One region of the Paenibacillus sp. MER 99-2 genome, then DNA from elsewhere that is predicted to be linked to it. Evidence: riboswitches for the same ligand, from Rfam matches in the RefSeq annotation. Region 1 holds a riboswitch; each other region holds the start of a gene.
What was found. Region 1 has a riboswitch for thiamine pyrophosphate ahead of thiC (phosphomethylpyrimidine synthase ThiC). Riboswitches for the same ligand answer to the same signal wherever they lie in the genome.
Positions count from the first base shown of each region.

Region 2: it holds a riboswitch for thiamine pyrophosphate, as region 1 does, so the genes downstream of both, M3636_RS21140 (ABC transporter substrate-binding protein) here and thiC (phosphomethylpyrimidine synthase ThiC) in region 1, are expected to answer to the same signal.
Region 3: it holds a riboswitch for thiamine pyrophosphate, as region 1 does, so the genes downstream of both, M3636_RS05725 (thiamine phosphate synthase) here and thiC (phosphomethylpyrimidine synthase ThiC) in region 1, are expected to answer to the same signal.
Region 4: it holds a riboswitch for thiamine pyrophosphate, as region 1 does, so the genes downstream of both, thiM (hydroxyethylthiazole kinase) here and thiC (phosphomethylpyrimidine synthase ThiC) in region 1, are expected to answer to the same signal.

Region 1 covers NZ_JAMAUZ010000011.1:64,040-67,199, reverse strand. Annotated here, with positions in the region: gene thiC (phosphomethylpyrimidine synthase ThiC) at 71-1,855, opposite strand; TPP riboswitch at 2,236-2,349, opposite strand; gene M3636_RS26525 (IclR family transcriptional regulator) at 2,520-3,160, opposite strand, start outside.
Region 2 covers NZ_JAMAUZ010000005.1:227,612-230,771, forward strand. Annotated here, with positions in the region: gene M3636_RS21130 (DUF2798 domain-containing protein) at 31-531, opposite strand; gene M3636_RS21135 (VOC family protein) at 759-1,145, shown strand; TPP riboswitch at 1,304-1,415, shown strand; gene M3636_RS21140 (ABC transporter substrate-binding protein) at 1,629-2,669, shown strand; gene M3636_RS21145 (thiamine-binding protein) at 2,894-3,160, shown strand, end outside.
Region 3 covers NZ_JAMAUZ010000001.1:1,256,588-1,259,747, forward strand. Annotated here, with positions in the region: gene abc-f (ribosomal protection-like ABC-F family protein) at 1-925, shown strand, start outside; TPP riboswitch at 1,002-1,111, shown strand; gene M3636_RS05725 (thiamine phosphate synthase) at 1,330-1,983, shown strand; gene thiO (glycine oxidase ThiO) at 2,003-3,160, shown strand, end outside.
Region 4 covers NZ_JAMAUZ010000006.1:191,777-194,936, forward strand. Annotated here, with positions in the region: gene thiE (thiamine phosphate synthase) at 1-49, opposite strand, end outside; gene thiD (bifunctional hydroxymethylpyrimidine kinase/phosphomethylpyrimidine kinase) at 49-858, opposite strand; gene thiM (hydroxyethylthiazole kinase) at 849-1,673, opposite strand; TPP riboswitch at 1,870-1,970, opposite strand; gene M3636_RS22345 (radical SAM/SPASM domain-containing protein) at 2,247-3,122, shown strand.

The DNA.
Region 1 (3,160 bases):
CAGTTCATCACTCATTTTATGTGATGAACTGTTTTTTGTTTTTTGCTGCACTATCAATCTCCAATCTCACCTACCGCATCCGATATTCTTCAGCCTTCGCCTGCATCCCTGCGGCTACCGCATCATCTTCGGACAACCCCTTGTCTGCAGCAAATGCACGAATGTCTTGCGTAATTCGCATACTACAGAACTTCGGCCCACACATCGAGCAGAAATGGGCTTCCTTAGCTCCCTCAGCAGGCAATGTCTCGTCATGGTAAGAGAGCGCCCGTTCAGGGTCAAGCGACAAGTTAAATTGGTCGCGCCAGCGGAATTCGAATCTAGCCTTGGACAGCGCATCATCTCGGCGTTGAGCTCGTGGATGACCTTTAGCTAGGTCAGCGGCATGTGCTGCAATTTTGTAGGCGATGACTCCCTCTCGTACATCATCCTTGTTAGGCAGCCCCAAATGTTCCTTCGGTGTAACATAACAGAGCATGGATGTCCCGAACCAGCCAATCATCGCCGCTCCAATAGCTGAAGTAATGTGATCATAACCTGGAGCAATGTCCGTTGTCAGTGGACCCAAGGTATAGAACGGAGCCTCTTTACAGATTTCCATCTGTAGATCCACATTCTCCTTGATCTTATGCATCGGCACATGCCCCGGCCCTTCAATCATCACCTGTACATCATGCTTCCACGCAATCTGCGTTAACTCGCCCAGTGTAGCCAGCTCGGCCATCTGAGCCTCGTCATTGGCATCATAGATACTCCCCGGACGCAATCCATCCCCAAGCGAGAATGCCACATCATACCTTTTCATAATTTCACAGATTTCTTCAAAATGCGTATACAAAAAGTTCTCTTGATGATGTGCCAAACACCACGCAGCCATAATAGATCCACCCCGGGACACAATGCCTGTCATACGTTTGGCTGTCATCGGGATATAGCGCAGTAAGACGCCTGCATGGATCGTGAAATAGTCTACGCCTTGCTCTGCCTGCTCAATGAGTGTGTCTCGGTACAATTCCCACGTTAGTGCTTCTGCTTCGCCATTGACCTTCTCCAGCGCCTGATAGAGTGGCACAGTTCCGATCGGTACTGGAGAATTACGAATGATCCATTCCCGCGTAGTATGGATATCCTTTCCTGTCGACAGATCCATAACGGTATCCGAGCCCCAGCGTACAGCCCAGGTCATCTTCTCCACTTCTTCTTCGATGGAGGAGGAGACGGCAGAATTCCCGATATTCGCATTGATCTTCACATGAAAATGACGACCAATCAACATCGGCTCACTTTCAGGATGATTGATGTTGGATGGTAGAATCGCTCGGCCACTGGCCAGTTCTTGTCGCACAAACTCCGGCTCTACTCCCTCACGAATCGCGGCAAACTCCATCTCTGGCGTAATGATGCCTTGGCGTGCATAGTGCATCTGCGTTACACATCGTCCAGCCTGAGCCCGCAGCGGCTTGCCACGCAAGCCTGGGTAAGCTTCAGCTCCGGTTCTTCTACTCCCCGCCTTGAGCCCGTTATCTTCCGGTTGCACCGTACGTCCTGCATAAGCCTCCACATCCTCACGCTCCGTAATCCAGCGTGTGCGGAGTGCAGGTAGTCCTGCCCGGATGTCTGCGTGAAATTCAGGGTCGGTCATCGGGCCGCTCGTATCGTACACACGCAGCGGCTCATTATGCTCCACCCCTTGGGGAGTACTCGTGTCATGAAGAGCTATTTCACGCTCAGGTACAGCAATGTCCGGACGTGAGCCCTGAATGTATACTTTACGGCTGCCGGGAAAAGGTTGAACCCCTCCAGCCGAACCTGTTTCTTTTGCCGCCTGCGCTTCTGTATTCCCTTGTCCCATCATTGGTTGTTCTGTACTCATCGTCTTTGTCTCCTCCTCATTGGTCTTCACGACTGCATCACTTCTTTTCCATGCGAGCGCATCTAATCTGGAGACCATCCATATAAGGAGCAAGGACAACCTTACCTAGAGAGACATATACAGTAAGACAACATGCAGCAGAGTAAGGTTCATTCACCTAACTAATTGAATAGATTCCACAACAGATACCTACCTCCGCTCTTTTTACGAAAGTAACTCTGAAGTCTAAATCTTGTCTCTGCTCACTGTATATAAAAAAAGCCGGTTCCCGAGGGAACCGGCTATGTCCATCACCAATGATGTACCGATTACCGAACTCTAATTGAGTTCAGCCATAGGTTACATCCCATTGATGTTCGTGGTTGATTGGCCGATTACTTCCCTACGCTGGTATGATCCAGATCAGGTGCAAAGGGTCCAGAATCTCATGCGATTCCGTCTCAGTCCGGACAATTCGGACTCCCCTAGTAACGTTAACAAGTTGCGGCAAGTATACCGCAGTGTCATATTCAATTCATCAAGCCCGGCTGGGCTGTCCATATCAGGATAGCTCAACCGAGAACGAAAAACAACCTTTATGTTCCAGAATCAGCAGATTCATCATGACATATATGTTCCATAAGAGCGTTGTGGTTGAACAAACTCGTTAAGATAACATCAAGCCCATCTGAGCAGCTGCTTCTTTCAACACGGGTGCATACTCATGTAACGTCTCTTGTGATAAACGGCTGACAGGTCCTGATACAGACAATGCAGCAGCGATTTGGCCTTTGCGATCCATAATCGGTACAGATACCGCCGCAGCTCCCGGTTCACGCTCCTCATAGCTCGTTGCATAACCATGCTCCAGAATATCCTTCATCTGCGCGAGATAGACCTTAGGATCGATAAAGACAGGCCACTCCGGCCCATTCATCAGCTCCTCACGATCCTCTTCCGTAGCAAAGGCCATTAGCACCTTACTGGACGCACCTACGGATAAAGGAAGGCGCACACCAACAGGAGCTACACGCCGTATAGCCTGATCGCTCTGAACAGCCTGAATCCGAATCCGTTCACTGCCATCCCGCAAATACAAGCTAACCGTCTCCCCGAGTCGATCTCTCAGACGCTCCATCGCAGGAAGAAGAAGGATAGCTGGGTCATCACTACGGGACATATGAGCGGACAGCTCCCAGATGCGGATGCCAAGCCGATACTTCTCGGTAGCTGCATCCCGGATAACAAATCCCCGTTCTTCCAAGGTTGCCATCAGCCGGTGCACCGTGCTTTTGTGCAGACCAATCT
Region 2 (3,160 bases), on a different contig from region 1:
CTCAATGAACATATGGAATCACAAAGTCAATTAGGCTTCTGTATTAACTAAGGGGGTTACGTTCCCTTTAGCTTTTATGAATTTACGGAATACATATCGAACAAGCGGCCCAATGATGAGCAACTGTAACGGTAGCGCCAGGCTAAAGTTCCGGAGTATGGTGTGAAGATACGTTTCTACGAGAGGCTTTCCGTTCAATTGATTGGCAAGATACGCCGTAAGCATCCCATACATCGACATCATCAACACCATGCCCACGACCATGCACACTGAAATCATCAAAACGCCGATCACCTTATTCGATTTGTTGAATAGCAACGCAAAGGCAATTTTCTGAGCCACCGGCCCAACGATAAAGCTTTCCACCACAAAAGCTACAATAAAACACAGGACGAATTGAAATAGGATTTCAAGTAGAGACATGCTCCCCATTAGTCCGTTGTACAGTAAATTGAAAGTCATCATAACAACGACCATTCCTGTGCACATCATCAATCCAAAATACGTATGTTCTTTCTTGGTTGTTGGCAATTCTCTCATCCTTTCTTCTACTTGGACAATTATAGAGATGAGGAATAGGGTCACATAAGTGAACACTTTGTGAACATTAATAAGATACCTATATGTTTATGTTGAAATATAGAACATTTCATCTAGATAAACTCTTTTTTCCTATTTGACAACCCGGATTTATACCCCTATCATACTCCTTAAAATGTAAACCATATTCACGAATCAGTTAGGAGGATTACTATACAATGAACTTTCAAAAACGTATCGACCACATCGGTATCGCTGTCCGTGATCTAGAGACGACGCTTTGCTTCTATACCGAGATCGTTGGGCTTGAGCTGAAAGACCGCGTTACCCATACCAATGGTGTGATCCAACTTGCTTTCCTCGGATTCAATGGCAGTGATGAAACTGAAATTGAACTGATTCAGGGATATAGCGACAAACTTCCCTCCGAAGGAACTGTGCATCATTTTGCGATTCACGTGGAGGATCTTGATGCTGAATATCAGCGTATACAAGCGACGGACGCCGAATTTATCGATGGGGAGATTATCACATTACCGAACGGTTATCGTTACTTCTTCATCTATGGCCCAGAGAAGGAATGGATTGAATTCTTTCAGCGTTAAAGGTAAACCGATCTATCCATGATCCCGATTGGCGCACAGACAGCATCTATGATTGCTTTACATCCACTTCGTGAGATCCATCATCCGATATTCCAGTTCATGACTGGACACGTTCTGCCCACTGCCCTATAATTACACCTAGTAATACCCTTAACTTCATAGTTTCCCAGGGGAGTCGGAATTGGCCGGCTGAGAGTGTATCCCACAAGATACTAACCCTTAGACCTGATCTGGATCATGCCAGCGTAGGAATCGGAGTATATCGAATAGGCCCAGCTATATCGCTGCGCGCTACTTCTCTAACGCCTGCACGCGTCCCGGAATCCGGGGCGCTTTTTTTATGTTCTTTTGCATATCTCATTACATAAAAAAGACATCCAGATCATAGCCGGTATAATTCTGCTGATTTATGCACGATGCTTGGATATGAAGCCAAGGAGAACCCTCGCCATTTAGGCGGACCACATGAAGGAGAGAATGAAGATGAGATGGCGTAAAATGATCGGCTTGTTGCTCCTATGCGTAACCTTGATTGCAATCACGGCTTGCGGAAGCAAGGAAGCTGGCCCTGCCCAATCTAACGGAGGTACCAACACCGAGAACAGCAGTGAAGGTGATAACGTAGCACTCCGAGACGTTAAAGTTGTACTGGACTGGACACCGAATACGAACCATACCGGCTTATATGCAGCAGTAGATCAAGGATTCTACGAAGCCGAGGGTTTAAACGTGGAGATTGTGCAGCCTGGTGCGGGCGGCGCTGACACGATGGTCGCTTCGAATGAAGTACCTTTTGGTGTAAGTTATCAGGAAAGTGTAACTCAGGCGCGTACCCAAGGTGTACCGCTCGTCTCCATTGCTGCGGTTATTCAGCATAATACATCTGGATTTGCAGCACCGACGGATCGGAACATTAAATCCCCGAAAGACTTCGAAGGTAAAACCTATGGAGGCTGGGGCTCTCCAGTGGAGGAAGCCGTCATGCAATCCATTATGGAGGGCGAAGGCGCAGACGTGTCCAAGGTGAAAAACATTAACATGGGCGATGCCGACTTCTTCACCGCCGTGAAACGAGATATTGATTTTGCCTGGATCTTCTATGCGTGGACGGGGATTGAGGCTGAGCTTCGCGGAGAGCCGATCGACATGTTGTATGTCAAAGACTACTCCGAAGCACTCGATTATTACACGCCTGTATTGGTAACGAATGAAACCACGATTCAGAACGATCCTGAACTGGTTAAAGCGTTCATGAAAGCCACGTCGGAAGGGTATCAGTATGCGATTGATCATCCCGAAGACGCCGCTAATATTCTGATCAAAGCCGTACCGGATCTGGATAAGGATCTTGTAATAGCAAGCCAGAAGTGGTTAAGCCCGAAATACACAGATGATGCACCACGCTGGGGCGAACAGAAACAGGAAGTATGGCAGAACTATACGGACTGGATGTTCAGCAAGAAACTGCTGGATGAACAGATCGATGTGAGCAAAGCATATACGAACGATTTTTTACCCCAATAAAATCTCTCATATAAAATGAACATAATATTTACACGAGAACGGAGAGGACAGAAATAACGTGAAAAAGCGAAGCGGTCGCCTTTATCACCGGATTTTCCCTTTAGAGAAAGGGAATCAAAAAAAATCTGGGGATAACAGCGATTGGAAGGTTATTCTGTCATCGAAGTGGCAAGTGTAACAGTCATTCGTTCATTTTATATATTTCGAAAGGAGCCGTGAACTCCATGGCAAGCACGTTACTCAGTATTCAAGTCATCCCGAAGACGCCAAATGGTGAGGATTCATATCCGTATGTGGATCGCGCTATTGAAGTCATTCAACAATCGGGTGTGAAATATCAGGTCAATCCTCTAGAAACAACGATGGAAGGTGAGCTGGAGGAGCTGCTAGACGTTGTTCGCAAAATGCATGAAGCACTTGTGGACGCCGGTAGCCCTAGCATCATCTCCCAGATCAAAATCGCCCATAGCGGCGGTGCCGGCTTCAGCATG
Region 3 (3,160 bases), on a different contig from region 1:
GTATGCTTTTATCTTGATCTCCCATGATACAGAGTTCATGAATGAAGTAGTTAACGTGATCTATCACTTGGAATTTGCCAAGTTGACAAGATATGCTGCGAACTACAACAAGTTTCTTGAGATGGCAGATATGCAGAAGGCTCAGCATATTGATGCTTATGAGAAGCAACAGGAGTATATCAAAAAGCAGGAAGACTTCATCCAGCGGAATAAAGCACGTGCATCTACATCAGGTCGTGCGAAGAGCCGTGAGAAGCAATTGGGCAAAATTGAACGGATTGATCGTCCGGATGAGGCAGCCAAACCTACTTTCAAATTCAAAGATGCTCGTGCCAGCAGTAAAACGGTGTTTGAGGGCGTTGATTTTGAAATTGGATATTCTCATGCCTTATTACCTAAAATGACAATGACCATTGAACGTGGCGAAAAGATCGCCATCGTGGGTTGTAACGGTGTGGGTAAATCCACACTACTCAAAACGATTCTGGGTAAAATTCCGCCAATCAGTGGCAAAACATTTTTGGGAGATTATCTGGAAACCGCTTATTTTGAGCAGGAGGTACGAGCGGGGAATATCACTCCAATCGAGGATGTATGGAATGAATTTTCGCATCTGACGCAGAATGAGGTTAGGGGACATCTGGCACGTTGTGGATTAAAAAACGAACATATTACTCGTCCGCTTAACATGCTCAGTGGTGGAGAACAAGCGAAAGTGCGCTTGTGCAAATTGTTAATGCGCGAAAGCAACTGGATTTTGTTTGATGAGCCGACCAATCACCTTGATGTAACAGCCAAAGCTGAACTGAAGCGCGCCCTGCAAGAATTCAAGGGCACAGTGCTTCTCGTATCTCACGAACCTGATTTCTACGAGGATTGGGTTACGAAGACCTGGGATGTTGAAGCTTGGTCTGAGCAAAATTAGTCTACGTAGTCAAACGGGAATCTGAAATCCTCGGTGACAAAAAAAGGACTCTATGGTAATATAGGCTACAACTTCATATCAACACTAGGGGGGCCGCACGATGCGGCTGAGATGGAAGAATGCGATTCCGGACCCTTTGCACCTGATCTGGATCATACCAGCGTAGGGAAGTGGCGCGTTTTCGTTTATTAGGAACAGCACTCAGCATGAATGAGAGAATGCCTGTAGCTAAGAGAACAGCATGTTGTTTCTATGAGATTTTGCAATGGGGTATTCATTGCATGAATAGAACCTCTGTGTGTTGTTCAACACTTATTAAACGAATCAAAGCATATATTTCGCAGCCACTCCCCTACGGGAGTGGCCTTTTTGTTATGTCATTGTTTAAGAGAGGAGGTTATCTTTTGGTAATTACTGAAGAACATGACTCCAATGTCACAGCTTCTTTTGAGCTGCATGTTATCTCTCAAGGCGTAGGGAATTTGCACAACTTTGTAAGTGTATCGAAGGATATATGGCCATGGGTCGACTATATTCATATTCGAGAAAAACAACAGCCACCTAAACAGCGTAGGGAGTGGACAAACCAACTGCATCAATCAGGCGTTCCGTCTGATCGGATTGTGATTAATGGTGTGCATGAAGTGGGTCAAGGTGAAGGGTTGGCAGGTGTGCATTGGGGTCAGGAAGATTTCTCTAAAAGCGCGTTATCTATTAGTGACATTCGAAAACGGATTCGCATCGGTGTATCCGTTCATTCTGTAGCTGAAGCCAAGGCTGCTGAGCAACGGGGTGTAGACTATGTTTTTTTCGGTCATATCTATGACTCCAATAGCAAACCAGATATTCAGCCTAGAGGGCTGAAGCAGCTAGCTGAAGTGTGCACTAATGTAACTATTCCAGTAATTGCAATCGGTGGCATTGGGGTTGAGCACGTTCGTGACCTTCGCAGAGCTGGAGCAAGAGGCATTGCTGTCATATCACATATCTGGGCGAGTGAGAATCCAAAGCATGCGATTCGTGTACTAAGACAGGCGATCGTAGAATCGGAAGGTTAATCTTGAGCAAGGAGATGAGATGGTGAACGATGGAGCGAGAGTTCGGAGACGAAGCATTAACCGAGATTTACGTAAAACATTGTCTCGCAGTAGAACCAATGCTGGAATCCACGGAAAGCTTCATGCAGAAACAATTGTGATTGGTGGGGGCGTGATTGGTTGTGCAATTGCTTATGAGCTTGCAGCACGAGGACAAGATGTTCTTCTGCTTGAACGTGCGCGGATTGCAGAGGGTGCATCTTGTGCAGCGGCTGGAATGATTGCAGCAGATAGTGAGCATTTTTCTTCACCTATGATGGCGAACTTGGCAACCATGAGCAGACAACTTCTGCATGAGCAGTGCGAACAACTGAGCTCCCTGAGTGGGATGCATATTGGGTTTCAACAAAATGGTTTTATTACTCCTGTGCGTTTGGAAAAAGATTTAAACAGCGATTCCACTGCTACAGCACCACGATCAATCACGTCTGAAATTTGGTGGGATGTTATCAAGGCACAACAAAAGGCTCCATGGTTAAGCAAAAATATTTATGGTGCCTACTATCGACCGCTGGAATGTGACGTTCTACCTGTTAATTTGACTCAAGCTTATGCAAAATCAGCTCAGGCACTCGGAGCACGGATTATTGAAGGCGTGCATCATGTTAATCTTCGAGTGGATGCAAACGGAGTACAAGGCGTGGAAACTTCAATTGGAACGATGACATGTCGCAATGTCATTGTTGCTAATGGTTTGCAAGGGGAAGTGTTAATGAAGCAGGCTGGGCTTCAATTGCCGACTATGCCGGTCAAAGGCGAAATTGCAGCAGTGCAGTTCTCAGATCATTCTGGACAACTTGCCCCAGACAAAACGGTATACGCAGAGGACATTTATATCGTACCTAAGGCCAATGGAGAAGTATGGATTGGTGCGACCGTTTTACAGGGGGAATCTGATCTACATGTTTCAGCTGCCGGGTTACAAAAACTGCTTGAACGTGCTGCCAGCTGGGTACCTGGCATTGCAGAAGCTCAGTTTGTACGGGCATGGGCCGGAGTAAGGCCTTCAACACCCGATGGATTACCATACCTCGGCGCATGTGAGAGCATGCCTGGTTTATATGCAGCCTTTGGACATCATCGCAATGGAATCCTGTTAAGTGCTGTAACGGGTAGCCTACTAGCAGATTTTATTGGA
Region 4 (3,160 bases), on a different contig from region 1:
AATACACCTGCATTGCGCGTCGCACCGCGTCTGCATGCAGCTTAGGCATCACCGCTCACCCCGCTGCCTGCGCTGATACGCAAAATGATTCGTCGGCCCATGCCCAGCGCCAATGCCAAGCTCATCTTCAATGGCTGCCTGAATGAACGCTCGCGCAGTCGTGACGGCAGCCAGAACGGACGAACCCTTCGCCAGTTCAGCCGTAATGGCGGCAGAATACGTACAGCCTGTTCCGTGAGTATGAGGGGTCACTATACGAATATTCTCCAGATAGTGAAAGGACTGTCCATCATAGAGTACATCGACAATCATGCCGCCCGTATCATGGCCGCCTTTGATCAAGGCATACGTAGAGCCCATCTGCACAAGGCGTCGGGCTGCTTCTTCCCGTTCACTTACATTTCGAATGGACATACCTGTCAGTAGTTCAGCTTCAGGAATGTTTGGCGTGGTAATCTGTGCATGCGGGATCAGCTCCGTAATCAGTGTCTGAATAGCCTGCTGTTGAAGCAGCGGTGCGCCGCCCTTGGCTACCATAACGGGATCAATGACCAGATTAGACCATTCATAATGGCGCCATTTCTCAGCAACCAATTGGATAATCTCCGTACTGTAGAGCATGCCTGTTTTCACCGCATTTGGTTTGAAGTCGTCTCCGGTTGAATCAAGCTGTTGGGCTATGCCTTCATACGAAATAGGAAATACACCCTGAACTCCTGTTGTATTCTGCGCCGCAATGGCAGTAATAACGGTCATGCCGTATACATTAAGTTCCTGAAAGGTTTTGAGATCGGCTTGAATCCCAGCGCCGCCGCCATTGTCCGATCCGGCGATCGTTAGAGCCTGAGCTATACGCATGATGTATCTCCACCTCCATGGATATGACGAATGAGAGCACGCTGTTTCAGTACCGACGGAGATACATGATCGAGTTGATTCAATAGCTCGACCTGAAAGCTGCCTGGGCCCTGGCTCTCCGTACGATCTGCAGCAATCTCAGCAACAACGCCGTAGAAGGTGAGTGCTTCTACAACGCTATCCAGCCGTTCATCGTCATCAGTCGCCACAGCTGCAAATGCGCCAATGACAGCACTGAGCAGACATCCCGCACCGGTAACTTGAGTTAAGAGGACATGACCGTTACTCACAAGGTAGGTCTGATGACCATTCGTAATGACATCTTCGCGGCCTGTGATCACAACGATACAGTTTAACTGCTGAGCTGCCCGCTCGGCTATTCCGATACGATCTCCTTCACCTTGTCCAGCATCTACACCTTTGCTATTCCAATGCTCGCCAATAACATTGGCGACTTCTGCCACATTGCCACGCAGGATCGTGAGACGTAGCTCACGAACGAGCATCTGAACCTGCTCGGAGCGATAGGAAGTGGCACCAGCACCAACAGGGTCGAGGACGACAGGAACCTGATGGGCGTTGGCAGATATACCAGCGAGCAGGATGGACTGCACCACATCTTTATTAAGTGTGCCAATATTAAGGACAACCGCGCCGGACATTTTCGCAACATCGGCAACCTCCTCATGTGCATAAGCCATAAAAGGCGATGCTCCAAGTGCAAGCAAACCATTGGCTACAAAGGGAGCAACCACAATATTGGTGATATTGTGTACTAACGGATTTTGAGTGCGTATGCGTTCTAAGTAAGACATCTGTTTTCCTCCTTGTATTACATCTAGGCTGGGAGCCTGAGCTTGGCTTCATTTAGACCTGTTCCAGTGCAGGTTGTCTGTCTTTAAAAATGCAAAAAGCCCCGCCCATTTCCGGAGAAATGAGTGGGGCTGTAGTTTCAATTCGCAAGTGTATTTCATCTTACATGTTCTGCATGATGAAACGCATGAAGTTTATTGAAAGGCCGCTCCACTTCCCTCCGCTGGTATGATCCAGATCAGGTTCAAAGGGTCCGAAAGTTCATTCGTCTCAGCCGTTAGGCTCCCCCAGTGCAATTGTTCAACTATATTCAGTTATAACCGTTTTTGAACAGGTATTTATAGCTCCAGCATATATCACATGCAAGCCGGATGTAAAGAAGGGATGATCCAAATTTATGCTTCGACATAGCAACAGGAAATTGATACGAAACGTTGTTGTTCCCTACTTCCCAACCCGATATAATAGAGGTTGTTCCAAAAGTACACTTAGATCACGCAATGGTGAAAGTGTTATCGTTATATCACGAAATGAAGGTGGGACGCTCTCCCTCCGGAGAAGAATGGGGATCCGAGTTGAAAACATTCAAGAAAGTCTACATCGAAATTACAAGCATCTGTAACTTGGCGTGCAGCTTCTGTCCACAGACCAAGCGTGCCAAAAATTTCATTGACCCTGACGTCTTTAACAATATACTGGATCAGATTAAGCCACATACCAAACACATATATCTTCACGTCAAAGGTGAGCCGTTACTGCATCCCAAAATCGATCTGTTGCTGGATTCTGCACATGAGAAAGGATTCAAGGTCAACATCACGACCAATGGTACGCTACTGCCCAAGACGCAGCATAAGCTTCTTGGCAAGCCAGCGTTACGTCAGATGAACTTCTCCTTGCACAGCTTCGACGGACATGAAGGCTCGACAGACCGCGAAGGATATTTGAATAACATATTGACCTTTGCTCGTGAAGCAGCGAAACATAATGTCATTATTTCGTTCCGACTCTGGAACCTGACACAGGATAATTTTACGAATGCCCAGATGAACCGAAATCGCGAAACGCTTGAGGTGTTAGAGCGGGAGTTCGACTTGGATTTTCGGATTGAAGAAAAGGTCGTACCGGGTAGTGGAGTCAAAATTGCTCCGAATGTATACCTCAATCAGGATCATGAATTCCAGTGGCCAAGCTTGGATGCACCAGAGGATGACGGTAAAGGCTTCTGTCATGCACTTCGTAGTCAGGCCGCCGTATTGGTGGATGGCACGGTTGTACCGTGTTGCCTGGATGGCGAAGGTGTAATTAACTTAGGCAACGTACATGAGAAGTCATTCTCGGAGATCGTTGACGGGGAACGGGCCAATAACTTATTTTATGGATTCTCGAAGAGGCAGGCCGTGGAAGAGTTGTGCCGTAAGTGCGGGTATCGCCAGCGGTTTGGTGCATAGTATGCATCGTTAGTCATCACAAATAAAGACTTAAGATC